DNA from 4 places in the Parabacteroides sp. AT13 genome. Region 2 is predicted to be linked to each of the others. Evidence: riboswitches for the same ligand, from Rfam matches in the RefSeq annotation. Region 2 holds a riboswitch; each other region holds the start of a gene.

Region 1 (7,908 bases), on a different contig from region 2:
GCTCTTTCGGGAGTCCCGGCATACGCATGATCTCGCCCATGACGACAACGATCATCTCGGCTCCGTTATTGATGATTACATCTCGTACTTTTAGTTCGAAATCTTTGGCGACCCCATAAGCTTTCGGATCGGAAGAGAATGAATATTGAGTCTTGGCGATACAGATCGGATAATGGGAAATACCCAAGCTTTCGATCTGACGCAATTTTTTATCGGCCAAAGTCGTATAAACAATCGAAGAAGCTCCGTATATCTTCTGGGCCACTTTTTGTACCTTCGTACGGATCGGATCATTCAGATCATATGTATATTGTAAAGGAGCGGAAGGATGATTTTCGATCGTATCAACCACTAAGCGGGCAAGCTCCGTACCCCCTTCACCGCCTTCGGCGAAAACGTTATTCATGGCGAATCCAACCCCTTTCTCCTCGCAATGCTCAGCCACTAACGCAATCTCCTCGTCCGTATCGGTAGCGAAACGGTTGAAAGTAACGATTACTTGCTGGCCGAAGCTCTTCATATTCTCAATGTGTTTATCTAAGTTAGCGAATCCGTTCTTTAATCCTTCGATATTCGGTTCCTTGATTTCTTTCTCCGGAACGCCACCATGAAGTTTCAAGCTCTGGGCAGTCGCTACGATGACTGTCAGTTTCGGTGAAAGCCCCGCTTTTCTACATTTGATATTAAAGAATTTCTCTGCGCCCAGATCAGCGCCGAAACCAGCCTCCGTAATCACATAATCTCCATAAGTAAGAGCCATTTGGGTGGCCGATATGGAATTACATCCATGGGCGATATTAGCGAAAGGACCTCCATGTACAAATGCGGGAGTATTCTCCGTTGTTTGTACAAGGTTCGGCAGTAATGCGTCTTTTAGCAATACGGTAATAGCTCCGGCTATGCCAAGATCATTTACCGTGAAAGGCTTATCTTCGTTTGTATAACCCAATAAAATATTTCCGACACGTCGTTTCAAATCCTCTATATCCGTAGCCAAGCAAAGGATCGCCATGATCTCTGAAGCGGGAGTGATGTCAAATCCGGTCTCGGTAGGGACACCGTTCGCCGAGCCGCCTAGACCCGATACGATGTTACGTAAGCTACGGTCGTTTACGTCAAGAACCCGTTTCCATTTGATCTCCTTCAATCCCTCGCAGGTGTTGCGGGTCTGATAAATATAGTTATCCAATAAAGCGGTAATCATATTGTGGGCGGAAGTAACCGCATGAAAATCCCCTGTAAAATGCAAGTTGATGTTTTCCATGGGAAGCACTTGGGCATATCCACCTCCGGCAGCACCACCTTTCATGCCGAAACACGGGCCAAGAGACGGCTCACGTAAAGCGACCACCGCTTTCTTCCCTATTTTATTCAGCCCTAAAGCCAGACCGATCGAAACCGTAGTCTTTCCGATTCCCGCTTTAGTGGGAGTGATAGCGGTCACTAAAATTAAATTATGCTGGTCCATTTGCTTTTTATCGATCAAATGGATAGGAACCTTGGCAATATACCTGCCATAATTTTGTACTTCCTCACGAGGGATACCTAACGTTGTCGCAACTTCCTTAATTTTACGCAAGTCTGTTTCTCTTGCTATCTCAATGTCCGATTTCATGTGCTTTATGTAAGTTTATATAGTTTGAACAAAGTAAATCTAATTTATTATAATAACAAAATGATACGGAACAAGGTTTTCCCCCTTTATGGAATAATAAGATTGTGTTATTTTGATATTTTTGTGCGAAGATGGCGAGGATCTTGCTTTTTGTGATAGCTGTCAGGCTTGAAATTAAACTTTTTGTAAAGTGAGCTTTGCAAAAATCATACGTTTTGCTTGTTGTACTTTTAAAGAATTATAAAATAGTCTTTAAAATTATTCATCTGTAATAATTTGATTAATTTTGTGATGTCACAACGATAAAAAGAAACCTAAAATGGTTTGAGTGTGATAAATTGAAACAGATAAGAGACTAATAACATTAGCAATATAATATGTAAATTTAAGGTTATGTCAACAGTAAGATTTAGTCAGGTTACATTTGCTACTAAATCGTGGGTAGCAGAAGCATGGGAAAAGATGGTAGTGGAATTGTTTAGCGGTCGTGTCGTAGCGGAAGTCAAACAATTGGATGAAGTATGTGAATCAAAGTGGGAAGTAGAATTGAAGAAGCTTCAAAACGAGGTTCATTCTTTATGTCATCATGCGATCCATCAATTGCTCCCGATAGCCGGCTCTTATCAACAGGCGTTACTGGATGACGTTGCCCAAGCCTATACGGTATACGCTCCGGAAGAAGCAGAGTCTATCTTCAACCGGGGAAACCAAGCGATCGAGGATATCAAAGGACATGTATCGGGTATTCGCTACAACGCTTGTAAAATGCGTGAGGCGAACCGTAAAGTAAGCGAGTTGGAAGATATGCACGCAAAAGCGGTCATGTACCATAATTCAGTGAAACCTTATATGGATACACTTCGTTTCCATATCGATCAGCTTAAGCATATATTGCATGTAGCGTAATAAGATGGGCTGTCCGGGTTTGGTTACTCTCCGGGCAGCCTTCTTCTTTTAGCGAGGTTGGATAATCAGTAGGGAGAAATAGGGGAAATCCTTGGAATGTATAGTGGCGATATCAGTAGTATAATATTCTTTTCTTGTTCCTACATTCTCGAAATAATGAAAAACCGCCTTATCCGCATACTGCCGGATACAAGTATGAATAGCCTCTTGGCAACCCGGTAATTTCATGATGACGATGATCATTCCATTTTCTATTTTTGCCGAAAGTTCATCGAACGACGCAGTCCCGGGGATTACGTTAATTTGCTCCTCTTGTTTTACGATATGTATCCCGGCCAAGGCACCTGCCGCTATAAATGCCGGAATTCCTGCGATTCGATCTACCGGGATTCCTGTTTCCTCGAATTTATCGTATACATATTGTATAGATGAATAAAAACCAGCGTCTCCCTCGGCGACGATCACGATTTGTTTCCCTTTCAAATATTCAGCTTGGGCATCCAGAAACAATTCGTTATAAGCGTTTAACGCATCTGTCCGTTCCTTACTCATTGGCAAAATAAACGGATGGATCAAGGATTCGTCTACCTCAATAGCTTTCAATATATCCGTCGCCCGAGATATGATTCCATGCTTGCCTTGTGTAGCAGGACAATAGATAATATCAGCCTTTTGTAATGTTTTAAGCCCTTTCAGCGTAATTAATTCCGGATCACCGGGACCTAATGAGACGAAGTGAATAGGATGATTCATGTGTATCTGTTTTTATTTGAAACGCAAAAGTCCTTAAAATTGTGGATGTATACAAATATTCTTACTACTTTTGTCACTGTAACAGGCTCCGCTTATCTCTTTTTCCGGGAGGCGGATTAAAAGGGAACCGGGTGAGAATCCCGGACAGACCACGCTGCTGTGAACTTTTAAACATTCGGACAATACCTTGGCCACTGGTTTTGTAATCGGGAAGGCGTCCTGAATGGAAGTAAGTCAGAAGACCTGCCGGTTCATAAATAAATGTTGCTGTCCCGTGGAGCAGGACGAGAGTAACTGTCAATGATCAACTGTCAATTAAACAAGGATTATGAATAAGTTTATAGCGGGTGGATGCTTGCTTTTATCGGTATTGACTTTATCATGTACTTCAGGTATCCGTGAAAAAGGAGAAATAGGGAAGACGGCTTCCGTAGAGCAATCTGCGTTCTCGCAAGAGCAGGTTAAGCCTTTATACGCCCAAGGATTCAAGCTTACCTATGCGGATCAATATCTCTTGGCTGATATCCAAGATCCTCAAAATGAGGAAAGCACCACGTTTCATTATGCGTTCGTGAAAAGAGGTGCGAAACCCACGGGGATTCCCGCTGATTATACGGTGATAGAGCTTCCTATCCGAAGCGTTATCTGTATGACTTCCCTGCAATTATCGAACTTTATTAAATTGGGTGCCTTGGATAGGGTCGTTGGGATTACCAGTACACGGCATTTGTTCAATAAAGAGATGAACGAACGCCTGAAAGAAGGTAAAACCGCTAAGATCGGTATCGAGGGGAATTTCGATAACGAGGTTATCATGAGCGTGAATCCTGATTTGATCCTTGTATCGCCATTCAAGCGGGGAGGCTATGAGATGCTGAAAGACGTGGGTATTCCCTTGATTCCCCATTTGGGTTATAAGGAGACTACGCCATTGGGACAGGCCGAGTGGATCAAGTTCGTAGGCTTGCTGTTGGGGATAGAGAAAGATGGCAATGAGCGTTTCGCCACCATCGAGAAGAGGTATAATGAATTAAAGGAACTTACGGCGGATGGTAAGGTTAAAAAACGTCCGATCGTTTTTAGTGGCGAGTTACGGGGTGGAAACTGGTATGCCGTAGGAGGAAAGAGCTTCTTAGCGCAACTTTTCAAGGATGCCGGCGCTGATTATTTCTTGAAAGATGATGAGCGATCCGGTGGTGTTACATTAGACTTCGAGACGGTCTATAACCAAGCGGACGACGCTGATTATTGGCGTATCGTGAATAGTTTCCCGGGAACGTTCAGCTATGAGGCATTGAAAGAGCAAGATCCTCGTTATGAGGATTTCCGTGCGTTCCGGGAGAAAGGAATTATCTATTGTAATATGAAGAACACGCCGTTTTATGAGAGTATGCCGACAGAACCGGAGATCGTCCTAGCGGATTTGCTTCATATCTTTCATCCGGATTTATTACCGGATCATGAGTCGGTCTATTATTCTCGACTTAAATAAGGAACACTGATGAGACATTCAAATACCCTATGGATGCTGGCGATTGTCACGGCTATTTTTGTTCTAATCTTTTTGAATTTGGTGTTGGGGTCAGTCTCTATTCCTCTTCAATCGGTTTGGCATATTATCTGGAATTTAGGAAATGAGCCTATTACATGGCAGAATATTATCTGGAAATCCCGACTACCACAGGCATTGACAGCGTTGGTAGCGGGAGCTGGCTTATCCATCAGCGGCTTACAGATGCAAACCGTTTTCCGTAATCCATTGGCCGGACCTTCGGTCTTAGGTATCAGTTCGGGAGCGAGCATGGGTGTCGCTTTCGTGGTGTTGTTAAGCGGTAGTTTAGGGGGCGTTGCCTTGAGTAAACTTGGTTTTATGGGGGAGATCGCCTTATCGATAGCGGCCGTGATCGGTTCCTTATCCGTGATGGCGCTGATCGTGTATGTTTCCCAAAAGGTAAAAGGAAATGTCACGTTGTTGATTATCGGTGTGATGATCGGTTACGTGGCAAACGCCGTGATCGGTGTACTTAAATTCTTTAGCGTCGAGGAGGATATCCGTGCATACGTGATTTGGGGATTGGGTAGTTTCGCCCGTGTTTCCGGTAATCAGATGACGTTGTTCGTGATTCTTATGACAATCTTGATCCCTCTCTCGTTCCTGCTTATCAAGACCATGAACTTGATGCTTCTTGGGGATAGCTACGCACGCAATTTGGGACTTAATATCAAGCGGGCCCGTTTGTTGGTTATCACCTCGGCTGGGGTCCTTACGGCGATTGTCACTGCTTATTGCGGACCTATTATCTTCTTGGGGCTAGCCGTTCCGCATTTATGCCGGGCCATATTTCAAACTTCCGACCATCGGATTTTAATGCCTGCGGTCTTATTCGCCGGTGCGGCGTTGGCGTTGATCTGTAATTTGATCGCCCGTATGCCGGGGTTCGAGGGAGCGTTACCTGTCAACTCGGTAACCGCTTTAGTAGGTGCTCCAGTAGTGGCCTCAGTATTATTTAGAAAACGTAAGAATGAATTGAACGAGTAAGATGAAACAAGATACGATTCATATTAACGGACTTTCGATCGGTTACCATTCTAAGAGTAGTACAAAGCTGGTAGCTAAAGGTATACACTCTACGATCTATAGTGGTGAATTAACCTGTTTGCTGGGTGCTAACGGGGTGGGGAAGTCTACTTTATTGCGCACGTTATCGGCTTTCCAACCTAAATTAGATGGGGAAATATTGGTCCTAGGAAAAGATATAGATACTTATTCCGATAAGGAATTGAGCACCACGATCGGTGTCGTGCTGACCGATAAATGTGAGATCCGGAATATGTTGGTACGGGAATTGGTCGGGATGGGACGTAGCCCGTATACCGGCTTCTGGGGTAAGTTGAGCAAGGATGATAAGCGGATCGTGGAAGAATCCATCGCCCTTGTCCGCATTGAGGAACTAGCATCCCGCATGGTCCATACCTTATCGGATGGAGAACGCCAGAAAGTGATGATCGCTAAGGCGCTCGCTCAGGAGACTCCGGTTATTTACTTGGATGAACCTACCGCATTCCTTGATTTCCCCAGCAAGGTAGAGATTATGCAATTACTCCATCATCTAACCCGGAAAACGAATAAGACGATATTTATGTCCACTCACGATTTGGAGCTGGCTCTTCAGATATCGGATAAGATCTGGTTAATGGACAAAGCGAATGGTATCTCTACCGGTACTCCCGAGGATTTGGCATTGAGTGGTCATCTAAGCAACTTTTTCGCCCGGAAAGGGATTGTTTTCGATAAGGATACCGGATTATTCCGTATAGATAATCAATTCTCTCGACAGATTCGCCTCGTTGGACATGGACAGAAATACGCTATGGTGCGTAAAGGGCTCCAGCGAAACGGAATTTTGGCGAATCGGGAAGTGGAATCGAATATTTGGATTGAGACTGGCGATTTAAAGACCACCCACTTTATCATCCATGAGACTTCCGGCGGTACCTATATCACCCAAACGATAGAAGAATTACTTGCCTATTTTGATACTGAAAAATCATAACTATGAAATTTTCAATTCATAACTATGTTTTTCTTCATTCATAGTTATGAATTTTTTCCATTTACATCCATTGTTTTAAAGTAAGCTAGCTTCGTCGACTTTCCTGTAATTGCTTGAAAGATACATACAACTTTAATTCCACCATTCCTGTCACTCCTACGGCTGTGTGGAGTACAGGTGTTGTATATACCAACACATCTTCTCGCTTTTCAATTTCAGTTTGATCAAATGGTCCGGGAACAGCCACCCCTAATACTTGTCTGCCTTTCGTAGGGAATGGCTACAGACAAGAAGAATAAGCTTCCCATACAGATAATTTTTCTTGTTCCCATATAATTATTATTTAAAAGTTTTTTGGGAAAAAATAGCGGTTATTTGGGGTGTAGACTGTATCAATTCCACAGATATAATAACCAATTTCATCGGACGGTGAGAAACGTATGAAAGAAAAGGTTATCTTTGCAATCGAAGCCAAATACAATTGAAGATGAATGAGATAAAGAGAATAGACACTGTGCAGCAATACAACGATTATTTCGGTATGGAAACGTTGCATCCGCTGGTTACGGTCATCGATGCGCGAGAGGCTAATCCGGTACATTTCTGTCCGAAACTCTATAATTTGTATGCTATCTTGATGAAAGACCCGGACTGTGGTACTCTCAAATATGGTCGTAGCATCTATGACTATCAGCAAGGCACGATGCTTTTTCTCGCTCCGGGGCAGGTCATGGGGTCTGACGATGACGGTCAGTTGCATCAACCCGGTGGATGGCTGCTCGCTTTTCATCCCGAACTGGTACGTAACACTCCGTTAGCCCAATTCATCAAAAACTATAGTTTCTTCTCCTATTCCGCCAATGAAGCACTCCACTTGTCTGAACAGGAAAGGCGAACCATTATTGACTGCATGTGCAAAATCAGAGAAGAATTGCTCCATCCCATAGACAAGCATACGAAATCACTGATTACAGACAATATAAAACTCCTACTTGATTATTGTGAGCGGTTCTATGACCGTCAATTCGAAACGCGGGAGAATGTGAATCTTGACATCTTAGCCCGATTTGAGCAAACGCT
Region 2 (7,908 bases):
AACAGAACCGGGTGATAATTTAGTAGCGGCAACTCCTATCATTTGGCTTAATAAGAAAGCCATATCCTTAAGTGGAAACGTAACGGAACAATTAACAGCATCTGTACAATCTACTTATGCTTCTTTGACTGGTGCGGTATGGTCTTCTAAGAATACTGCTGTTGCGACAGTTGACCAAACGGGTAAAGTTACGGCTGTAGCTCCGGGTACAACTGAAATCAAATTAATTACAGCTAATGGTAAATATAACACGTACTGTAAAGTAACCGTAACCGGTACAGCCACGAAATCAGCGGCCGCAACCGCAAACATCTCTTATTCCGACAATACCTTGCGTGTAAAAGATCTAGCCGGTTATACCGGTTACATCACGAACACCGCAGGTTCTGTAGTATCTACTTATGTGATCACCTCTTCTGATGACGTGAAAACAGTAAACTTGAATAAAGGTGTTTATGGCTTTACAGCGGTAAAAGGTACAGAGAAAGTCTCTGTTAAGTTTGTTGTGAAGTAAATCATCTCTTGATTTCGCTAGAGTGCTCTCTCTTGCTCTTGAGAGTACTCTAGCGTTACAGATTCCGTGAAAGATGTATGATCTTACGGCGATAAGATTATACATCTTACAACGGTAAGATCATACATCTTATAATGGTAAGATCATATATCTTTTATCGAACTACAAGCTAGCTTTTGGATTAATTTGCGTTCTTTGCGACGATCCCGGAGTATACCACCATAATACCATGCCATTGTTTTTTCATTGAAAGCTTCACGTGTAGCTGTACTGTGTTCCCTGTATTATAATGTATGTAGTTGCTGATTTTTTTATTTCTTTACAAGAAAATTTTCTTTTCATATGATCGAATATAAAAGTTACGATTATACAAGAACCATCCCTGTGGATGATTATATCTTACGTTATCGGGATGAGCGGCGTTTCATGGCCTATTGCCGGGAGTGCCGTAGGTATGGAAACTGTTGGAGTTGTCCGCCTTTTAATGATTCGGAGGACTATTTATCCGGTTTTCGGAATCTATTGATTGTTTGTACGCGGATTACTCCTGTCGTATTGGATGTGCCGGATGCGGTGGAAGCGGGGCAAGAGTTGATGCATAGGGAAAGGAGCCGATTGGATAAACGTCTTCTTGCGTTGGAGGAGGAATATAATGGGCGGGCGTTTTATGCCGGTAGTTGTATACTTTGCCCTTGGGAAGAGTGTACACGTAGATCTGGTAAGGCTTGCCGCTACCCCTTGCGGATTCGTCGTTCCCTTGAGGCCTGTGGGTTCGATCTGGGACGTACTACCTCGGAGTTGTTCGGTATAGAGATGAAGTGGTCCGAGAATCGGAATTTGCCGGAATATTTACTTTTGGTTAGTGGATTCTTATATGATTGGGAAACCCCGATTTGGTAAGTTAACTTACTTTGCCATTTAAGTTAACTTACTTTGTCGATGGAGTTAACTTACTTTACCGATGAAGTTAACTCCGTGAAATGGAGGAGTGGCACGGCTAGGCTTTATTCGGTAACCTCCCAGCATTTCCATCCTTTATTAGCGCAGATATATACAATGTACGAGCGTACATTATATACAGGGAATTTCTGTTTGGTATCCTTGGCGTAAGCACGTACTTGCGCCACGTCCTCGGGGCGGGGATCGTTTAGCGCCAGCATGTGTTCGGCCTCTTTCGCCTTGAAATACTTGAATTCCACCAATCGGTCATCTTTATAATAGTTTGTGCCGGGTATGCCGGTCATTTCGAAATTGGAACAGCCTACGGAGTTGTTCTGCTCGATGGCGAACGTATAATAGCTGCTTAGGTAGCGGGAGCAAAGCTCGAAGAAGGAGCAACGGATAAAGTTCTCGTTGATCTTGTCGAACACCTACGCCGGGAACTGCCCGAGATACTGCTCGAAATAGTTTTGCACCAACGGCTCGAAACAGCGGTCTTCCGTGAAGCGTTCGTAGGTGGGTACATAACGGGGGGCACCACCTTCTATATGGTTCGTCTCGTTATAATAGTCCATGTAGATACTGCGCATCGTGAGGTTGGGCTACCATGCGATAATTGTTACGTAGCGTAGTCATACCCAGATAGAAGAGGCTGACAGGATAAAAGGTCTTATCGAAGAACTTCTTCTTATTGAGCTTACTGGATAGGTCGGGAACGTTATACGGCAACTCGTCGTTTCTTTATAACCTTGAAGAAGGTACGCAGGAAACTATCCTTCGTGGTTATTTGCTCATACAGTGGGTCCTTGTAGGCGGTCAATAATTGGTTGGTGAAATTATCGTACTCATCGATCAAGATATATACTTTTGGAAGGCCATGCTCGCGGGCGTACCCCAAAGCCTCCTCCAGCATTTGGGAGGCATTGCCTTTGGTGGTAAACTGGAAGTCTTGGAATAAGTCCCGGTTGTGTGTTACCATGATTTCTACTGGAGAACAGTTCAAGAGGTTGAAATTCCGCTCCAACCCTTCCATGTCATTGGCCATGACCATAGCGGAGAAGCCATAACGCACGACCATGTAGCGGCTATGTTCCTCCGTTGGGTATTCCCCGATCCAAGTGCCGCCGAACAATTCTTCGAAGCGATCGGCCTTGGTGCGATCGTAGTAACAGGCAAGAGTGGATACGAGTAGGCTTTTCCCGAAACGACGGGGACGCAGGAAGACCGGGGCATTATAATTCTCCAATCTGGGGATAAAGTTCGTTTTATCCACATAATAGAATTTACGCTCCCGTAAATATAAAATCCGCTACCGCATAAGGAATCGTTATTTGTGCCATGACATTTCTTTTTTCCTAATTACACAATATTACGAATATACGAAATTTCCTTATGCGATGCGATTTACTGGACTTATGTTTACCGGAAAGGGAAATGTTTCTGCCGATTGCGAATAACCCAAAGGTAAACTCCCGTGAAATAGAGGAACGGTACGGCTAGGCTTATGAGGATCCATAGGATTCTGGAGAAGTGCCCGAGGAAAGTGCCGAAGTGGACAAAGTACATGGAGCGGACAAGCTTCTCGGCGGCCGGTTTGTCTTTCCAGAGGTTTATGGCGACGACCTTGCCGGTAATAGGATGGATGTAGATATGGTTGCTTCCAGTTCTTTCGAAGTCCCCTTCCCGATACATCCGTACGGAGAAAACAGACGTGTTGTCTTTCGGGAAGAATATCATTGTCGGGGTTCCCTCTTTGAACTCTTCTTGGGCGGTCGTTAAAACGGAATCCAATGATACCCAATCACCTGTGTATTTATCAGTTTTTGGTGCCGGTGCGACTGCTTTTCCTGCGGATATGGATTCAAAGAAAGATTGATATTCTTTCTTGAACCCGAAGTAGGAGCCGGTAAAAGCGATGACCAGCAAAAAGAGGGATGTACATATACCTATGATGGAATGTGACTTGAAAAGCTTGGCTCTCAAGCCCATCTTTCGGTTCACGGAGAAGATACGACGCTTGGGTAATAATAGAAAGCCGGATAGAGTTAGGAAAATCAACAGGAATCCCGATAAGGCGACGATGGTAGCTCCTTGCTTTTTCAATAGCAGGTTCACGTGAAAGTCGTATAACCATTGAAAAACCTTATGCCGGTATCTGTCCACTCCCGTAACTTCCCCTGTATAGGGATTGACATAGATCTGGATACGGCCTTTCTCATCCGGGAATGTAGTACGGAAACTGTAGGCGCAATCCTCGCCTCCGTATAAGACCATATTATTGATCTTAGCTTGTGGATATTCGTGCCTTACGTTCTCTAGCAAAGTTTGCGGCGACACGGTTCGGGAGGCTGGCTTGACAAAAGCGATATCCTTGACAGATAGTTTTTCAAGTTCCGGCTTGTACACGATCGCTGTGCCGGAGAGGCATATTAGGGTTATTATTAGCCCTAATATGAGTCCGGTGTATAAATGTAACTTTACTATGATCTTTCTAATGATCGAATTATGCGACATGTCTTGTGCCTTTTTTAGAAGTTGACCGCTAGCATAACCATCAGCATCCTGGCCGAGCCGGGGAATAAAAGATAGTTCCCTTGGGATCCGGTATAATATTCTTGGTTGAATACGTTTTTCAAGTTCGCCGAGATCTTGTAGAAACTGCGCTTGTAAGCCACGAAACAGTCAACCAGATGATAGGCGTCCAGATCGATCGTATGTGCCATGTTTCCGTAGGATTTACCTTGGAAGTACCAACCACCGCCGAAAGATAAGCCTTTAACCGGGCCTTTACGGATTAGGTAGGAGGTCCATAGGTTGAACTGGCTTGGTGAGATATTGGCCAGTTGCGTACCTACGGGATAGGTCTCGTCGTTCGTTTTCGTTACCTCGGCATGCGTATATGCGTAATTGAAGGCTACGCTCCAACTGGGGGTGATCTCTCCGTTTACCGAAAGCTCTATACCTTTGCTGGTCTGCTTGCCGATCAGTATCTTATATTCCTCGTCTTCCGGGTCTATCGTCGGCAAGTTGGTCTTCGACAAGGTATAGAAAGCCAGACTGGTGCTCAAGCGATCGTTGAAGAATGATTTCTTGACTCCCGCTTCCCATTGTTTAGAGGTAATCGGGTCGAATGCCTCGCCATCCTTCGTTTGCCCGGATTGAGGGACAAAAGACTGACTGTAGGTAGCATATAGGCTCAAGTCGGGCATGGGCAGATAAACAAGACCCACACGAGGCGAGATGGCAAAATTGTTTTCATCCGTTTTTTTATCCTTAATATAATTATCTTGTTTATCGTTCACCCAGTCTGCACGGGCGCCAAGCAATAACTTCCATTGAGCGGAAAAGCTTACTTGGTCTTGTAGATAGATCGCGTAGGTACGTTGGGTGATACGTAAGTCTGTACTCTGTTCCATCTCGAAATCAACTGGTTTTTCGGAATATTCCGGATGAACATAACTAATCGGGGTGTACATATTCCCTTTTACTTTCCTTCGGTTGGTAAGCCATCCGTATTCCAAGCCCGCTATTACTTTATGCTGGATGAAGCCCGTCTTGAAGCTGCCGTTCAATTCCTCCAATACATTGGTATAATTGATTTTTGCGTCCCAATGTGCCAAACGGCGGGTAATCGTGCTGTCCTTCTGAGGGGTTTTCATCTGGAAATACAGACGATCCTCATGCGTGAAATATTGGCGGGCGGAACTTCTGAATGACCAGTTCTGGTTGAAACGGTGGGTCAACTGGAAACCAACGCTATTATTGGTAAATTTGCCATAGGCCCACGGTTCGCCGAGGAATGTCTTGAATCCGTTATCTATCACCTCATTGTTGATATGCAAAACGCCCGGATCCTGTGTCCTTTTATCCCGGAAGATATCGGCATCGATATTAAGGGTGGTCTTGCGTCCTAAGTCAATGTCGATGACTGGGGTGATGTCGTATCGTTTGCTGTTTTGCGGTTTCCTGAATTTATCGGCATCCTCATACATTCCGTTCAAGCGATAACGGATGGTCTTTTTGGCGTTCAGTGGGCCGGAAATGTCGATAGAGGCTTGCTTATAGTCGTAACTGCCGTATCTGATCGTTGCGCCATACCGGGGCGTATATAAGGTCGGCTTGGTGATAAAGTTGATGATACCTCCGGGCTCTACCGCTCCATAAAGGACAGATGCTGGGCCTTTGAGGATCTCTATGCGCTCGATACTGGATAGAGCGTCGTTCGAGAACTTTAGGTATCGTACCCCGTTCCTGAAATAGTTACGGGAGTTCGTCATGGAGAAACCACGGGAAGAGAAGACCTCGTTGATGTTGGAAGCCTCACCGGAAGGTCCGCCTTTCACGCCGCCTAGGTTCCTTATGGCCTCGGTCATGGTGGTAGCCTGTTGGTCTTCCAATAATTTCCGGGTCGCTACGCCTACAGTTCCGGGTATTTCCATTACGGGGATATCCATACGGGTAGCCGAATTAGCGATGTCGGAGTTATAACTCTGTGGTTTCGCCCCGACGATATCTACCTCGGGTAGTCCTAGTAGCTTGTAAGATAACTGGATATCCATCTCGTAATTCCCTTCTCCCGCGGGAATATCTCGGATTGCCGAGACGGTGTTGTAACTGTTGGTGATCAGTACGTGGTCCTTCGTGTCCTTGAGTGGTAAGGAGAAATACCCGTCCGTATCTGAAATAACTCGTATATCAGTACCCTTGATGTAAATGACAATGTTCGCCATCGCCTTGTTATTCTCATCTACGATCGTACCGGATACGACTCTGATACTTCCCACCGATGGCCTACTTTGAGCGATCATTCGGGTGCCAGACAAAACAATCCCGCTAACAATTAGCAGGAACAAATAAAAATGTCTCATAATGTATAAAAATTAATTACGCAGTTTACATCTCCAGTGCAATCGATCCAATGATTCCCCAAAATCCCGGAAGAATCTATTCCTTATTTTTGTCTGGCAGGTTTCCTGACTAACCTAGAAAGCGACCTTCCCATCTTTAAAAAAGACAGTGGTATGAAGAAGCTTTCCTCCTTATGGGTTTTACAGTAGCGGGCTCTGTTCCGGAATCTAACCGAAATTCCCTTTTATAGACTTGCGGAATGCAACATCTATCACCAAAACGTCACAAAAATATAGTATTGATAGGACTTTTTTTAATGAAATATGTTAAATATATTGAACGTATTAAACAATTTGGCATATCCTTATGCGACAGTTTTTCCCGGACTAATCTTTATGGAAAAGTTTTTTCACCATTCAATGAACTTCCCTCTTTCTCGGCGCTTTTCCAGTTCCTCTTGTAAATGTCGTTGGCGATCTTTGGCGATGTAACGACGGGCGAAGATGTTCGGGACAGCTACACCGAGTGAGATACAAAGAATGATGAGTGCGGAATTGATCCCGTTGAAGAATGCGTTTGTGACCTCACCGACTACTCCATGCAGGTTTATAAATGCCAGTAATGAGCGATACATGAGTACTCCCGGAATCATAGGAATGACAGATGGAATCGTCAATACGTGATTGGGAACATGGCACCAATGAACCGCTTTCACAGCCAATACACTGACTACGAAACTTCCCATAAACGAGCCGATCACAGGACCATAACCTAATTCGAAGTTCACAAAGTTACGGGTACATACCGCAATGATACCTCCTACGGCCACTACCCATAATAGTCGACGTTGGATGTTGAATATCATGGAGAAACCCATGGCTGAAATTGCCGCCGCTATCGCGTATATGTAGTACGGATCATGTGGAACCATACTCAATTCACTGAACTTATGATCGATCTCGACATCGTTCATGACAAGTACCCGCATGGCGAATGCGATACCGAAAGTCATGGCGGCTACCATCATGACTGTATTAGAGGCTCGGGTAATACCGACCAGCAAATGATTGTCCAGCATATCATCCACGAAGTTGATCAAGGGAACACCCGGTACGATAAACAGGGCACAGGCTAATAATGGATGATAAGGCGTATCGGATAGTCCTGAGAAAGAGGATGCGTATGCCAAACAGGTGGATACGAAAGCCGCCGCCGCGATACTCATATATACGTTAAGTCCGGCCTCGACACAGCGGGCTCGTACCCTAAACCCGACGAAAGCGCAAATGGAAGCGAATAGGAATGCCATCCAGTCGCATCCGAATAATTTACAGAATCCTCCGCAAGCAAATCCTGCTCCAATGGCTACGATATAAGGGGTATAATTCCGGGGTTGGTGAACGATCTTCTCCAGTTCTTCCTCATATTTATCCAAGGAATAATCTTGTTCGATCGCCCGCCAAGAAAGCTTGCTTACCTGTGAGATTGTCGTCATGTTAATACCGTGCTTCTCGCATTTCTGGAATTTAGAGAAGGAGTTTCGCTCATCGCTTACGTTCACCATGATCATGGTCCATCGGATATCGATATGCAACTTCTCCTCGGGG
Region 3 (7,908 bases), on a different contig from region 2:
TTAGCTTGCAATGCCAGATAACCGGAAAAGCGACGGTTGCCATTATCACGCCAGCCCTCTTGATCGGAAAAGTTGACATTGGCGTAATAATTGACCGGACCGACCAATTTACCGCCCATGCCAAGTGTCGCCTCTTTATTCTCGTAACTACCGTAGGCCAATCGAGCATTAACGCTCTGTTTCTCTGACGGGGATTTACGAACGATATTCAAGGTTCCACCTACGGCTGAATGTCCGTAAAGTACAGAAGCCGGTCCCTTTAATAATTCAATAGACTCGATACAGGATAGATCGGGTACGGGATAAGAGTTGTTTATTGCCGAACGTTCATCGCGGATACCGTCTATCATCATGATAGAATGATCGAAACCACGGATCGACAATTGTTGAAATGCGCCATAAGATGTCTGGAATCGTACGCCCGGCATAAAGCGTACCGCATCTTGGATATTACGGATACCTCGCAACTCCAAACTACTCGCCGTAATGCTATTAATTGAAATAGGAAGATATTTCATAGGTACGTCCAACTTCGTGATTTGTGGACGTGGCTTGCGTGCGGCGGTCGCTACGACTTCTTGAATATTGAATGTCGTATCGGCGAAATTCGTGTACTCATTCTTGTGTTGTGCCTGCATCGTACTGATACATAAGGCTGTCAACGGTAAGATTGTCAAAACTCTTTTCATATATTTAGCATTATAACTGTTTATTGTATGCATGTGAAATCCCTTTCGAAAGAAATTCCATTTTCCTTCGAATGAAAATTTAGTTTCTTTCGGAAGGAATTACTTTTTCTTCCGAAAGGAATAAAACATAGATTTGGAGAACTTTTTTAGTCCTTCTCTACCGCATAAGCTTTCTTCTTATCAACGATATCGATCATCTTATGTTTAGCCATGAAACGGGCATGTTCGATGAAGATCTTCTGAATATCCGGATTCTGTCCCAGACCTTCCATAAATACGCTTACCTCGTAGCCTTTCTTTTCCAGTTCCTCTTTCCAATCACCGGCGATATCGTTTTTCGCATGGTCTCCGGCGACAAACATAAATGGCATCAACAAGACTTTCTTCGTTCCATTGGCCTTTACTTGGGCTACCATCGTATCAAAAGTAGGATAGCCCTCGATGGTTCCTACGGAATAATCCTTGAATCCCTTCTCCTTCAACATATAATCCAACATGGCATATTGAGCCGTCGCCGGAGTATAAGTGCCATGGCCTACCAATAAAGTAGCGCCTTCTTTCGCCCCATTTTTTGTGATAGCGACGATTACCGCCTCATAATCCTCCGGTGTATACAATAAAGGATTACCGATACGAATCTCCTTGAAAGAAGATTTCATGGTGGCAACATCCTTACGTAAGGATTCCATCTCGATACCTTCGATTATATTCGTGGATTGGATCAAGACATGTGTATAACCATCAGTCTTTAATTTTTCCAAGGCCTCGATCGGGTTCAGTTTCTCTACGCCACGAGCTTTTAAGCGGCGCATTACAATGCGAGAAGTCCATGCCTCACGCAACTCAACATCTTTGAAAGCTTCTTTCGCTTTTTGATTGATCGCGTCGATTGTCAAGGCACGGGTATCATCATGGGTTGTTCCAAAATGTACCATCAATAAAGCGGCCTTATCGCCCGGTTGTAAAGAGGCGAATAAATCGGATGCTACAAAATTCTCGCCATCGTGCGCACGACAAACTAGGCTGATGACCAGCAGGAAGAAAGATAGTAAGTGTTTCCTCATCATATGAATATATTAATAATTAGATTACATATCAATCCCACGGAGACAACGTATTATTCCGTCTCCAACATCTTTTAGATATAGGTGATATTTCTATCCTCTTAATTACTCCTAACCCCGGGAGGAATTAATCATTACTTCGCTTGGCAGGTTTCCTGACTGGCTCGGAAAGCAACCTTCCCATCTTTCTTAAGACAGTGGCATAGCAGAACGCTTTCCTTTTCAAGAGCTTCACAGTAGCGGGCACTGTTCCGGATTCTAACCGGATTCCCTTTTATAGAATTGTCGGTAGACAAACTCTATCACCTAAGCGGTCGCAAATTTATATAAATAATCCCGAAAAGTAACAACATCTTTCAAAGAATCCCTGTTTCAATAGCATCTTTTTTGTTTAACATCAAATAAATAGATATGGAATGGATAACTAATTTACTTCAACATTATCCGGAGCTAGCTATTTTCATAACCTTAGCTCTCGGTTTCTGGATTGGCAAGTTTAAGATAAAGAAGTTCACGCTGGGAACGGTTACCAGCGTATTATTGGTCGGTGTATTGATCGGGCAATTAAAAATCGATATAAGCGGACCGTTAAAGTCCGTCTTTTTCTTGATGTTCCTCTTCGCTGTAGGATATAGTGTTGGGCCACAGTTCTTCCGGGGATTGAAAAAGGAAGGTCTTCCTCAAATGCTTTTCGCCGCCGTCATGTGTGTGTGTTGCTTGATCGCTCCTTTTTTACTGGCGAAACTTATGGGATATAACGCAGGCGAGGCCGCAGGATTATTGGCGGGCTCCCAGACGATGTCGGCAGTATTAGGAGTTGCCGAAGATACGATCGGACAGATGAATATTAGCGATACGGATAAAAGCGCTATGGTCAACGTGATGCCCGTGGCCTATGCGGTAACTTATATTTTCGGTACGGCAGGATCCGCATGGTTGGTGAGTGATATCGGGCCACGTCTTTTAGGAGGACTCGACTACGTGAAAAAAGCCTGTAAAGAGCTAGAGGCTAAAATGGGAAATAACGACGAGAGCGAGCAACCGGGCTTTATGCCTGCCGCCCGTCCGGTAACTTTCCGGGCCTATAAGATTAGTAATGAATGGTTCAAGGAGGGTAAAAGCGTAAAGCAGTTGGAGGAATATCTGGACCAATTAGGACGGCATTTGTTCGTGGAGCGTGTCCGTATTAATAATGTACTAACCGATGTTAAACCGGATTTGGTTTTACATACCGGAAATGAGGTTGTCCTAAGCGGTCGCCGGGAATTCGTGATCGGAGAGGAGAACTGGATTGGCGACGAGGTCAATGACATTGAATTGCTCGATTTTCCGGCAGAGACGTTACCCGTACTAGTGATCCATAAGGAATACGTGGGGAAAAAGATCTGCTATTTACGCAATCAATCGTTCATGCACGGTGTTAGCGTCAAGTCCATAAGGCGTGCGGGTATCAATATCCCGGTCTTGGCCGCTACGGTGATAGATTCCGGTGATATGTTGGAATTGGTGGGTATGAAATCAGAGGTAAATAAAGCGGCTACGACTTTAGGATATCCCGATCGCCCAACCAATCAGACCGATTTGATTTTCGTGGGTATCGGTATTTTCTTAGGGGGAATTTTAGGTTCGCTCGCGATTCATTTCGGAGGTGTCCCGATCAGCCTGAGTACGAGTGGCGGCGCTTTGATAGCCGGACTCGTCTTTGGATGGCTTCGTTCCAAGCATCCGACCTTCGGGCGTATTCCGGAGCCTTCCGTCTGGATATTAAATAATTTGGGACTGAATATGTTTATCGCCGTAGTCGGTATCACGGCGGGTCCCAGTTTCGTGACCGGATTGAAGGAAGTCGGTATAAGTTTATTTATTATCGGTGCTTTAGCGACATCTATCCCGCTTATCATCGGTATTCTGATGGGACGTTACGTTTTTAAGTTCCATCCGGCTATCACTTTAGGTTGCACGGCAGGTTCACGTACGACAACCGCCGCATTAGGAGCGGTGGAAGATGCCGTAGGAAGTGAGACTCCAGCCTTAGGCTATACCGTTACCTATGCGGTGGGTAATACTTTATTAATCATCTGGGGTGTCGTTATTGTGCTAATCATGTAATATATATAATGTATGGACAAGAAGAAAATACATGTCACGAGAGAATATGAGAAAAAGATGTCGGAGATTAGCCCTTTCGAGCTAAAGAACATCTTGATAGAGTTAGCGGATGAGAGCGCTCGTAAAAGTACGCACATCATGCTGAACGCAGGAAGGGGAAATCCAAACTGGATCAGTACGGTTCCACGGGAGGCATTCTTCCTATTAGGGCAGTTCGCCTTGGAGGAATGCCAGCGGGAAACCGAATTGGCAGATGAGATGGCCGGAGCCGCAGGGGTTCCCAACCGCAAAAGGATCGCGTCTCGCTTCGTACAGTTTCTAAAGAAACATGCGCAATCTCCCGGCGCTACTTTATTGAAGGGTACCTATGAATATCTGGTCACGGAAAAAGGTGTAGATGAGAATGAGCTTGTATATGAATGGGCGGAAGGTGTCATTGGTGATCAATATCCGGTTCCCGATCGTATCTTGAAATATACGGAAATGCTCGTGCGGGATTATTTAGACCAAGAATTATGTGACAACCGGCCCCCCGAGGGAGTATTCGACCTTTTCGCTGCCGAAGGCGGAACTGCCGCCATGTGTTACATCTTCGATTCCTTGCAGCAGAATTTCTTGTTGAATAAGGGAGACAAGATCGTCCTTTTCGCTCCGGTATTCACTCCTTATATAGAGATTCCGGAACAGGCCCGTTATCTTTTTAATGTCATAGAGATAAAAGCTTTGAAGATGACAAAAGACGGCTATCACACGTGGCAATATCAAGAAAAGGATTTAGATGTCCTAAAAGATCCTAGCGTGAAAGCCGCTTTCATAACAAACCCGAGCAACCCGCCTTCATACGGATTGACAAAAGCATTGATGAATAGGATCGTTGAGATCGTACGGAACGACAATCCCAACCTTATGATTATTACGGATGACGTGTATGCGACATTTATTCCGCATTTTCGCTCGATGATGGCCGAATTACCAAAGAATACGTTATGTGTCTATTCTTTCTCCAAATATTTCGGGGCAACCGGATGGAGATTGGCGATAATCGCTTTACATCAAGATAATATTTACGACCGGATGATCCGTGAATTGCCAAGAGATAAACAGGAGCTTCTAAAAAAACGATATAGCAGTCTATCCTTACATCCCGAGGATATCCGCTTTATTGATCGTATGGTAGCCGATAGCCGTCAAGTAGCCTTGAATCATACGGCCGGTCTTTCCTTGCCACAACAAACACAAATGTCTCTGTTTGCGTCTTTCGCTCTATTAGATGCGGAAAATACCTATAAGAAAAGGATGCAGGATATGATCCACGAGCGTTTACACACATTGTGGGAAAGCACCGGATTCACCTTATTAGACGACCCTTTGCGTGCGGGATATTATAGTGAGATCGATATGCTTGTCTGGGCTAAGAAATTCTATGGGGATGATTTCGTGGAATATCTAAAAAAGAATTACGAACCTCTGGATGTCGTTTTCCGTCTGGCACAGGAAACTTCCTTGGTTTTACTGAACGGAGGAGGTTTTGATGCTCCCGAGTGGTCTATCCGCGCATCTTTAGCCAACCTTAAACGGGAAGATTATGTCCGGATCGGAAAGGGTATCGCATCTATTTTGCATAGTTATGCCCAAAGATGGAAAGAAAGTCTCGATAAGTAGAAAAAACAGCTCCAAGGCTTGAACAAAACGGGCTAATGGTACGTTTTATTAATAAACGTGCGATTAGCCCGTTTTTCTAAGTTATCCGGGAGATTATAAATAACCTCTATAACCTCATAGAAATTATCGAACAAATTGTATTTCATTATATTATATATTTGTTGATAATAAAAACAAAGACTCATTGGCAGATGTCTTATTTATTACATTTTAGCTGGTTATAGATAAATATATTTGCGAAAAGGCTTACAATAAAAAACGAATATGAATATGGTGTACGACATTGACATGCTTAGAAATTTCTATGCGAATTTCCCCAGAAGAGTGGACACAGCCCGCGAACGTATCGGTGGTCGCCCGATGACCTTGGCCGAGAAAATCTTATATGCGCATCTATACGATGAAAGCTCGACTCGCCTTTTCAAAAGAGGTGAGGATTATGTGAATTTCCGTCCCGACCGTGTGGCTATGCAAGATGCCACCGCTCAGATGGCGCTTTTACAATTCATGAACGCCGGAAAAGAAAAATCCGCAGTACCGGCTACCGTGCATTGCGACCATTTGATCCAAGCGAATATGGGAGCCAAAACGGATATCGATACGGCTACCAAAAGCAATAGCGAGGTCTATGATTTCTTGAAATCGGTCTCCGATAAATATGGAATCGGTTTTTGGAAACCCGGAGCAGGCATTATCCATCAAGTGGTATTGGAAAATTATGCGTTTCCCGGCGGTATGATGGTAGGAACTGATTCACATACCCCGAATGCCGGAGGACTTGGAATGGTCGCTATCGGAGTAGGAGGAGCCGATGCTGTGGATGTCATGACCGGAATGGAATGGGAACTGAAGATGCCGAAACTAATTGGTGTTAAGTTAACTGGTAGTTTGAATGGTTGGGCCTCGCCGAAGGACGTGATTCTTAAGCTAGCGGGCATCTTAACCGTAAAAGGTGGAACGAACGCTATCATCGAATATTTCGGTCCGGGCACCGCCTCAATCTCAGCGACCGGAAAAGCTACGATCTGTAATATGGGTGCCGAGGTAGGAGCGACTACTTCCTTATTCCCATTCGATAATACAATGGCTCAATATCTTCGTGCCACGGGACGTGACGAGGTAGCGAGCTGGGCCGAAGCTATCGGTGAATATCTGGAAGCGGATATGGACGTTCGTGCCGAGCCAGATAAGTTTTACGATCGTGTAATCGTTATTAACCTTTCCGAATTGGAGCCGCATATCAACGGTCCGTTCACGCCGGATGCAGCTACGCCTATCTCGGAGTTTGCCGCAAAAGTAAAAGCGAATGGCTATCCCCGAAAGATGGAGGTCGGATTAATCGGTTCCTGTACCAACTCTTCTTATCAAGATCTAAGCCGTGCGGCATCTATTGCTCGCCAAGCTTATGAGGATAAAATACCGGTAGCGGCACCCTTGATCATCAACCCGGGTTCCGAGCAAATCCGTTATACGGCAGAAAGAGATGGTATTATCGGTGATTTTGAACGGATTGGCGCAACCATTATGGCGAATGCCTGTGGTCCTTGTATCGGACAATGGAAACGTCATACGGATGATAATACCCGTAAGAATTCGATCGTTACTTCATTCAATCGTAACTTCGCTAAACGTGCGGACGGTAATCCGAATACACATGCTTTTGTCGCTTCTCCGGAACTGACACTGGCCTTGACCATCGCAGGTGATCTATGTTTCAATCCTTTGACCGATACCTTGAAGACAGAGGATGGTAAGGTTGTGAAACTGAAAGAACCGAAAGGCTCGGATTTTCCGCCGAAAGGTTTCGAGGTAAAGGATAACGGCTATCTGGCACCTACGGGTAAGAACGTAGTGGTGAACATCGATCCGGAATCCAACCGCCTACAAGCATTAAAGCCTTTCGCTCCTTGGAATGGAGAGGATTTCACGGATATGCCCCTTCTTATCAAGGCTGAAGGTAAATGTACGACGGATCATATCTCGATGGCCGGTCCATGGTTACGTTTCCGTGGGCATTTGGAAAATATATCGGATAATATGTTGATGGGAGCCGTAAACGCTTTCAACGGGAAGACAAACTCTGTATTGAATCAACTGAACAATGAATATGAAGCAGTTTCTGCCGTAGCGAAACAATACAAGGCAAATAGTATTTCCTCGATCGTCGTAGCGGAAGAAAACTACGGTGAAGGCTCTTCCCGGGAACATGCAGCCATGGAGCCCCGCTTCCTAAATGTAAAAGTGATCCTAGCCAAGAGTTTCGCCCGTATCCACGAGACAAACTTGAAGAAACAAGGAATGTTAGCACTGACTTTTGCCAATAAGGAGGATTACAGCAAGATCCGCGAGAATGACCATATCTCGATCATCGGATTGAAAGATTT
Region 4 (7,908 bases), 1.5 Mb from region 2:
GTGGAACGAAGAAAGACAACGATTGGAAGGTACGCCAGAACATTGAAGTTTGCTGCTTCAAGGGTGCTAACGAGAAAGCACTAGACCTTTTGACGAAAGGTGTTACTTCTCTTGGGTTCATCATCAAAGGTGATGAGGTGAACGAGGAGAACATAGCTACTTTATTAGAGGGTATTTGTCCGGCTTCCGTAGAATTGAACTTCAACACTTGCAACTGCAAAGCGGAGAAGTTGATCGGTATCTTGGCTGACTACTTCAAAGGCAAGGGTGTCGATGCAGAGAAGTGCTACGGTTCTGTAAACTATGACGCTTTCAAGAAACCTTTAGTAAAAGGTAAAGAAAACAGTGAGTGGGTAGAAGGTGCCGCAGCTGTGCTCAAAGCTGGACAGGCTTTGCCTAACTACCGTGTATTGGCTGTAAATGCGTTCCTTTTCAACAATGCTGGCGCTTACATTTCTCAGGAATTAGGTTACGCCTTGGCTTGGGGTAACGAATTGATGGCAAAACTAACCGAGGCTGGTTTCACCGCTGACGAGGTTGCCAAGAAGATCAAATTCAATTTTGGTATCAGCTCTAACTACTTCATGGAAATCGCTAAGTTCCGTGCGGCTCGTTGGTTGTGGGCCGAGATCGTAGCCGCTTATAAGCCGGCCTGCGAATGCGCTTGCAAGATGGTTGCTCACGCACAGACTTCAGAGTGGAACATGACGGTTTACGATGCTCACGTAAACTTGCTTCGTTCTCAAACTGAGGCTATGTCTGCCGCTCTTGCTGGCGTAGACTCTATCACGGTTCGCCCGTTTGATAAGATTTACCAGACTCCGGACGATTTCTCCGAGCGTATCGCACGTAACCAACAATTATTATTGAAGGAAGAGTGCCACTTGGATAAGGTCGTTGACCCGTCTGCCGGTTCTTATTATGTAGAGGTATTGACGAATTCCTTGGCCGATGTCGCTTGGAAGTTGTTCTTGGAGGTTGAGGAAAAAGGAGGATTCTCCGTTGCCGTGAACGCAGGTGAGATCCAAAATGCCGTTAACGCTTCGAATGTAGTTCGTAAGAAAGCGGTTGCTACCCGTCGTGAGATCCTGTTGGGTTCTAACCAGTATCCTAACTTCACGGAAGTAGCTGCCGATAAGATTCAGGAAAAAGGTTCTTGCTGTTGTGGCGGTGGTCATTGCGGCGAGGCAACGATCCCGGCTCTTGATTTCTCTCGCGGCGCTTCCGAATTCGAGGCTTTGCGTATGGCGACAGAGAAGAGTGGCAAGACTCCGAAGGTATTCATGTTGACGATCGGTAACTTGGCGATGCGTTTGGCTCGTTCACAGTTCTCCGCTAACTTCTTCGCTTGTGCCGGATATAAGATAATTGATAACTTAGGCTTCGATACGGTTGAGGCTGGTGTTGAGGCTGCAGTCAAGGCGGGTGCTGAGATAGTGGTTCTTTGCTCTAGTGATGACGAGTATGCTGAATTCGCTCCTGCTGCTTACAAGGCTTTGGCCGGACGTGCCGAATTCGTTGTAGCCGGAGCTCCTGCTTGTGCGGACGACTTGAAGGCTCAAGGTATCGACCAGTTCGTAAATGTAAAGAGCAATGTGCTTGAGACATTGAAAGCATTCAACGCTAAATTAGGAATCGCTTAAGTATAAACAATTATGAGACCAAATTTTAAAAACATAGATATAAAGAATGCCGGATTCGCAGCTACAAACGCTGCCGAATGGGCAAAAGCCAATGGTATCGAGCCCAATTGGAAAACACCCGAGCATATCGAGGTGAAACCTGTATATACAAAAGAAGACTTGGAGGGTATGGAGCACTTGAACTATGCTTCCGGTCTGCCTCCTTATCTACGTGGCCCGTACAGCGGTATGTACGCTATGCGTCCTTGGACAATCCGTCAGTACGCGGGTTTCTCTACCGCTGAGGAGTCTAACGCTTTCTATCGCCGTAACTTGGCTTCCGGTCAGAAAGGTTTGTCCGTTGCGTTCGACCTTCCGACTCACCGTGGTTACGATGCCGACAACGAACGTGTGGTTGGTGATGTAGGTAAAGCGGGTGTATCTATCTGTTCCTTGGAGAACATGAAAGTGTTGTTCGATGGTATTCCTTTGAACAAGATGTCTGTTTCCATGACCATGAATGGTGGTGTGCTTCCGGTATTGGCATTCTATATCAACGCAGGTTTGGAGCAAGGTGCTAAGTTGGAGGAAATGGCCGGTACGATCCAGAACGATATATTGAAAGAGTTCATGGTACGTAATACCTATATTTACCCGCCTGAGTTCTCCATGAAGATTATCGCTGATATCTTCGAGTATACCTCTCAGAAGATGCCGAAGTTCAATTCTATCTCTATCTCCGGTTATCATATGCAGGAGGCTGGTGCTACGGCTGATATCGAGATGGCTTATACGTTGTGCGACGGTATGGAATATCTTCGTGCCGGTATCAACGCCGGTATCGATGTGGATGCGTTCGCTCCCCGTTTGTCATTCTTCTGGGCTATCGGTGTAAATCACTTCATGGAGATCGCCAAGATGCGTGCGGCTCGTATGTTGTGGGCGAAGATCGTGAAGAGCTTCGGCGCTAAGAACCCGAAATCATTGGCATTGCGTACACATAGCCAGACTTCCGGTTGGTCATTGACCGAGCAAGATCCGTTCAATAACGTAGGACGTACTTGTATCGAGGCTATGGCCGCTACATTAGGACATACACAATCTTTGCATACGAACGCATTGGATGAGGCGATCGCTTTGCCGACCGATTTCTCCGCTCGTATCGCTCGTAATACACAGATTTACATTCAGGAAGAGACTAAGATCTGTAAGGAAATCGACCCGTGGGCTGGTTCTTACTATGTAGAGTCTTTGACGAATGAATTGGTACATAAAGGTTGGGCGTTGATCCAAGAGATCGAGAGCATGGGTGGTATGGCGAAAGCCATCGAGACAGGTCTTCCTAAGATGCGTATCGAGGAAGCGGCCGCTCGTACACAGGCTCGTATCGACTCAGGTGTTCAGACCATCGTTGGTGTTAACAAATATCGTTTGCCGAAGGAAGATCCGATCGATATCCTTGAGATTGATAATACAGCCGTACGTAACGAGCAGATCGCCGCTTTGAAGGAGTTGCGTGCTAACCGTGACGAAGCCGCTGTTCAAAAAGCTTTGGCTGATATCACGGAGTGCGTGAAGACGAAGAAGGGCAATTTATTAGAGTTGGCTGTTAAGGCTGCCGGCTTGCGTGCGTCATTGGGAGAGATCTCCGATGCTTGCGAGGTGGTTGTAGGTCGTTATAAAGCAATCATTAGAACTATTTCAGGCGTGTATTCATCAGAAACTAAGAAAGACGCAGACTTCCAGAAAGCTTGCGAGCTTTGCGAGCAATTCGCTAAGAAAGAGGGCCGTCAGCCTCGTATCATGATCGCTAAGATGGGTCAGGACGGACATGACCGTGGCGCTAAGGTTGTTGCTACCGGTTATGCTGACTGTGGGTTCGACGTAGATATGGGACCGTTGTTCCAGACTCCGGCCGAGGCTGCCCGTCAAGCTGTAGAGAACGATGTTCACGTAATGGGCGTTTCTTCTTTGGCCGCTGGTCATAAGACGTTGGTTCCGCAGGTTATCGAGGAGTTGAAGAAATTAGGTCGTGAGGATATCATCGTTATCGCTGGTGGTGTAATCCCGGCTCAAGACTATGACTTCTTGTATAAGGCTGGCGTTGCCGCTATCTTTGGCCCGGGTACTTCCGTATCGAAGGCAGCTTGCCAGATCCTAGAGATCTTGTTAGGCGAATAAATAGCATTTAAACCTTACGGTTTTTTAATAAAGAGAGGCTGGACAATTGATTTTGTCCGGCCTTTTTTAGTATTGTATACGGGTTTATGTACTTTTGTAGCGATTATTCAATTAAAAAGGGAAAGAATCATGGGAATCGTTATAGGTATAGATGTGGGAGGTAGCACGACTAAGATCGTCGGCGTGGAGGATAAGAAGATCAAGAACCCGATGTTCGTGAAAGCTACCGATCCGGTAACCTCTTTATTCGGAGCCTTCGGTAAGTATATTTATGATAATAACATCTCGCTCTCGAATATAGAGAAAGTGATCTTGACGGGTGTAGGTAGCGCCTATATCGATCAACCTTTATATGGCTTACCAACTGCGAAGACGGATGAGTTCCTTGCGAATGGGCTAGGGGCGCAATATAATACGGGACTGGACAGTCTATTGGTGGTCAGCATGGGAACGGGTACCTCCTTTGTCAAGGTACAAGGCTCCACGATCGAGCATATCGGGGGATTGGGTATCGGTGGCGGAACAATCCTCGGCTTGTCTAAGCTATTATTGAAAACGCATGACTTTCACCAAATAGCGTCTTTGGCCGAGCACGGTTCCTTGAATGATATCGACTTGCATATCCGGGATATTACGCCGCATCCGCTACCCGGCCTGCCGCTGGACGTGACAGCCTCTATTTTCGGAAAAGCGGACGCGAACGCTAAGGTTGAGGATATCGCTCTCGGTATCGTTCATATGGTCTTGCAGACCATCGGGCAAGGAGCTGTTTTCGCCTCGTTAAATGGCGATATCAAGAATATCGTATTGATCGGTAACCTAACTCGCTTGCCACAATGCCCGGATATTTTCCCCCGTCTGGAGGAGATGTGCGATGTCCATTTCAAGATACCGGAGTATGCCGAGTATCGCACGGCTATCGGGGCGGCTTTATGCTATATCAGGAACCGGGAATATAAGGATATTTTTTGTGGAAAGTGTTAGGCTACATCAAAACTTTATGTATCTTTGCTACATGCTTTGTTCCCTTTCGGCAATCGCCGGATAGGGATTAAAAGGGAATCGGGTGAGAATCCCGGACAGTCCCGCTGCTGTAAGCTTCATAAACGGGTTGAGCAATACTGTTGCCACTGTTCATTCAAGTGAATGGGAAGGCGCTTAAGACCGGAAGTAAGTCAGAAGACCTGCAAGGCGTGTATATTTTCGACGGCTTCGAGGAAAGGCCGGAAGAGAACGCAAGAACCGTATCCGGTTTTTACTATTCTTTATCCAAGGTTTTCTTATCAAGTCGTCTCATGGTTTCGGATAATTATTTTGCCATAATAATTAGGGAAAGAAGCATGAATCTGACCGACGGGATGAGCTCCGTGTGTAAGATGCATGCTTTCTTTGCGTTTAAAGGACTGGGGTATTCCGTGAACACTCTATAGAGAATATTTGTTTATTATTAGAAAAGTGCGTTTATTTGCAACGAGTAATTAACAAAAGAAGTATGAATATGAAGAAAATTGTGGGACTTGTTATGGTTGCCTTGCTAGCGTTGATGGCGCTTCCGGCGAACGCTCAGCTTAAATTCGGTATCAAGGGAGGTGTGAATATATCGTCTGTTCATTTCAACTCGGACGTGTTGAAAGCGGATAATGTAACCGGCTTCCAAGTGGGTCCGATGATCGAGACGACCTTACCGTTGGTCGGTGTCGGGATCGATGCGGCGGTGTTGTATTCGCAAAAAGGTTTGGAGACGACCTCGGCTGGCGGGGTTAAGACTTCGATGAAGACGGATTATATCGATGTTCCGGTCAACTTGAAATGGAAATTCGGTTTACCGATCGTCAAGGCGTATTTGGCAGCCGGTCCGTATATCGGTTTCCGTGTAGGCGGTGATAAATTTTGGGATATCCCGGGTTCCGTAGCGGATCAGGTGAAGGCGAAGAATTTCAGCGCAGGTCTTAACTTCGGTGCCGGCGTGGAGCTGATCAGTCACTTGCAGGTGGGTTTCAATTATGGTCTGGGACTGACTGATAACTATAGCATTGAGAAGGTGAACCTCTCCGACGGTGCCGGAAAGAACCGTGGATGGTCTATCACGGCAGCGATCTTGTTCTAAATAGGTGAAAATAAAATGAGAGAGGCTGGGCTTTAGAAGTCCGGCCTTTTTTGTTATTTTTGGGCTCGTAATGAAACACCTGTTTGAATGAAATACGCGGACGTCATACTTCCCCTTCCTTTGGAGAATAGCTATACCTATCGGATACCCGAAGATCTGGAAAGAGCCGTGACTCCCGGTTGCCGGGTGATCGTGCATTTCGGGAAGAAACGATATTATACGGCCATCGTCATGGAGGTACACGACCGGGAACCGGTATCCGATTTTGAGACGAAGGAGATCTACGCTTTGCTGGATGCCACGCCGGTGCTCCGCCGTCCGCAACTCCGTTTCTGGAAATGGATATCTTCTTATTATATATGTAAGCTGGGCGACGTGTATAAGGCGGCCTTGCCTTCCGGTTTAAAGTTGGAAAGCGAGACGGCGGTTACCTATAATGAGGATTTCGAGGCCACCGCCCCCTTGCGCCCGAATGAGCAAGCGGTACTGGATGCCTTTAGCGGGATCTTGAAATTGACGATCTCGGAGTTGGAGAAGAAGACCGGTCTTCGAAATGTTGTCCCGATCGTCTCTTCCTTGATGGTGAAAGGGGCGGTCGAGGTGAGCGAGGAGCTAAAGCGAGGATTCGTTCCCAAGACACAGGCGTTTATCCGTTTGGCCGAGGCTTACCGGGATGAGACGAAATTACAGGCGGTGTTCGAGGATTTGAAACGAGCGAAGAAGCAAGAGCTTCTGCTGGTCAGTTTCTTGGATTTAAGTCATACGTTAAATCCTGCTTTATCGAAGGAGCTTTCCAAGAAAGAGCTATTGGAACGCAGTGGTTATACCTCTGCGGTATTGGAGGGTCTGCTGAAACGGGGTATCTTGGAGAGTTACGAGAAAGAGGTGGGGCGTTTGCAAGTATCCGTCTGCCGCTTGCAAGAGCCGAATCCGCTCAGTCCGGCGCAAGAGAAAGCCTATGGAGAGATCCATGAGGCTTTCAAGACGAAGGAGGTCTGCTTGCTTCATGGCGTGACTTCCAGTGGTAAGACCGAGATATACGTCCGTTTGATCCATGAGGTCTTGCGGCTGGGGCGGCAGGTTTTATATATGTTGCCGGAGATCGCTATCACGACCCAGATCACGGAACGGCTGGCGAAATTATTCGGGGATAAGCTATTGGTCTACCACTCTAAGTTCTCGGACAACGAGCGGGTGGAGGTCTGGAACAAGCTGCTGCATAGCGACGAGCCTATGCTGGTATTGGGGGTCCGTTCTTCCCTCTTCCTTCCGTTTAAGGACTTGGGCTTGATTATCGTGGACGAGGAGCATGAGAATACGTATAAGCAGCAGGACCCGGCACCCCGTTACCATGCCCGTAACGCTGCCATCGTCTTGGCGGGTATGCACGGCGGTAAGACCTTATTGGGTTCCGCCACTCCCTCCATCGATTCCTATTTCAACGCTACGGCGGGGAAATACGGTCTGGTCGAGCTATCTACCCGCTACGGTGATTGCTTGATGCCGGAGATTATTACGGTGGACGTGAAGGAGCTAAAGCGCAAGAAGATCATGAAAGATACCCTTTTCTCTCCTCAGTTGCTGGAGAAGGTGCGGGAGGCCCTATCCCGGGGCGAGCAGGCGATCCTATTCCAAAACCGCCGGGGATTCGCCCCGATGATCGAGTGCCGAGGGTGCGGGTGGGTGCCTCGTTGCGTGAATTGCGACGTTAGCCTTACCTACCACAAGGCGCATAATCAGCTGGTTTGCCATTATTGCGGTTATACCTACCGCTTGCCGCAGGTATGTCCAGAGTGTAAGGGGACGGAGTTCAAGATGCAAGGCTTCGGTACGGAGAAGGTAGAGGAGGAGATCGCTGGGCAATTCCCAGCGGCGAAGGTGGAGCGGCTGGATTTCGATACGGCCCGTACCCGCACGGCTTACGAGCGGATCATCTCGGATTTCGAGAAGGGGAAGACACAAATCTTGATTGGTACCCAGATGTTGTCGAAGGGATTG

What was found. A riboswitch is a leader RNA that binds a small molecule or an ion and turns the genes downstream of it on or off. The one in region 2 is predicted to bind cobalamin.
Region 1: it holds a riboswitch for cobalamin, as region 2 does, so the genes downstream of both, CI959_RS17920 (ABC transporter substrate-binding protein) here and CI959_RS05700 (TonB-dependent siderophore receptor) in region 2, are expected to answer to the same signal.
Region 3: it holds a riboswitch for cobalamin, as region 2 does, so the genes downstream of both, CI959_RS17640 (sirohydrochlorin cobaltochelatase) here and CI959_RS05700 (TonB-dependent siderophore receptor) in region 2, are expected to answer to the same signal.
Region 4: it holds a riboswitch for cobalamin, as region 2 does, so the genes downstream of both, CI959_RS11425 (porin family protein) here and CI959_RS05700 (TonB-dependent siderophore receptor) in region 2, are expected to answer to the same signal.

The regions. Positions count from the first base shown of each region.
Region 1 covers NZ_NQMH01000002.1:843,696-851,603, reverse strand. The annotation lists gene CI959_RS17935 (formate--tetrahydrofolate ligase) at 1-1,615, opposite strand, end outside; gene CI959_RS17930 (hypothetical protein) at 2,009-2,521, shown strand; gene CI959_RS17925 (precorrin-2 C(20)-methyltransferase) at 2,570-3,274, opposite strand; cobalamin riboswitch at 3,341-3,540, shown strand; gene CI959_RS17920 (ABC transporter substrate-binding protein) at 3,603-4,766, shown strand; gene CI959_RS17915 (iron ABC transporter permease) at 4,776-5,813, shown strand; gene CI959_RS17910 (ABC transporter ATP-binding protein) at 5,815-6,828, shown strand; gene CI959_RS17905 (AraC family transcriptional regulator) at 7,316-7,908, shown strand, end outside.
Region 2 covers NZ_NQMH01000001.1:1,275,506-1,283,413, reverse strand. The annotation lists gene CI959_RS05725 (Ig-like domain-containing protein) at 1-514, shown strand, start outside; gene CI959_RS05715 (DUF2284 domain-containing protein) at 857-1,414, shown strand; partial or broken gene CI959_RS05710 (AAA family ATPase) at 1,519-2,793, opposite strand; gene CI959_RS05705 (PepSY domain-containing protein) at 2,873-3,967, opposite strand; gene CI959_RS05700 (TonB-dependent siderophore receptor) at 3,982-6,321, opposite strand; cobalamin riboswitch at 6,399-6,595, opposite strand; gene CI959_RS05695 (threonine/serine exporter ThrE family protein) at 6,711-7,908, opposite strand, start outside.
Region 3 covers NZ_NQMH01000002.1:773,402-781,309, reverse strand. The annotation lists gene CI959_RS17645 (TonB-dependent siderophore receptor) at 1-689, opposite strand, end outside; gene CI959_RS17640 (sirohydrochlorin cobaltochelatase) at 836-1,753, opposite strand; cobalamin riboswitch at 1,881-2,078, opposite strand; gene aspT (aspartate-alanine antiporter) at 2,165-3,862, shown strand; gene CI959_RS17630 (bifunctional aspartate transaminase/aspartate 4-decarboxylase) at 3,875-5,524, shown strand; gene CI959_RS17625 (aconitate hydratase) at 5,795-7,908, shown strand, end outside.
Region 4 covers NZ_NQMH01000001.1:2,746,713-2,754,620, forward strand. The annotation lists gene mutA (methylmalonyl-CoA mutase small subunit) at 1-1,643, shown strand, start outside; gene scpA (methylmalonyl-CoA mutase) at 1,656-3,803, shown strand; gene coaW (type II pantothenate kinase) at 3,933-4,787, shown strand; cobalamin riboswitch at 4,807-5,010, shown strand; gene CI959_RS11425 (porin family protein) at 5,302-5,910, shown strand; gene priA (primosomal protein N') at 5,998-7,908, shown strand, end outside.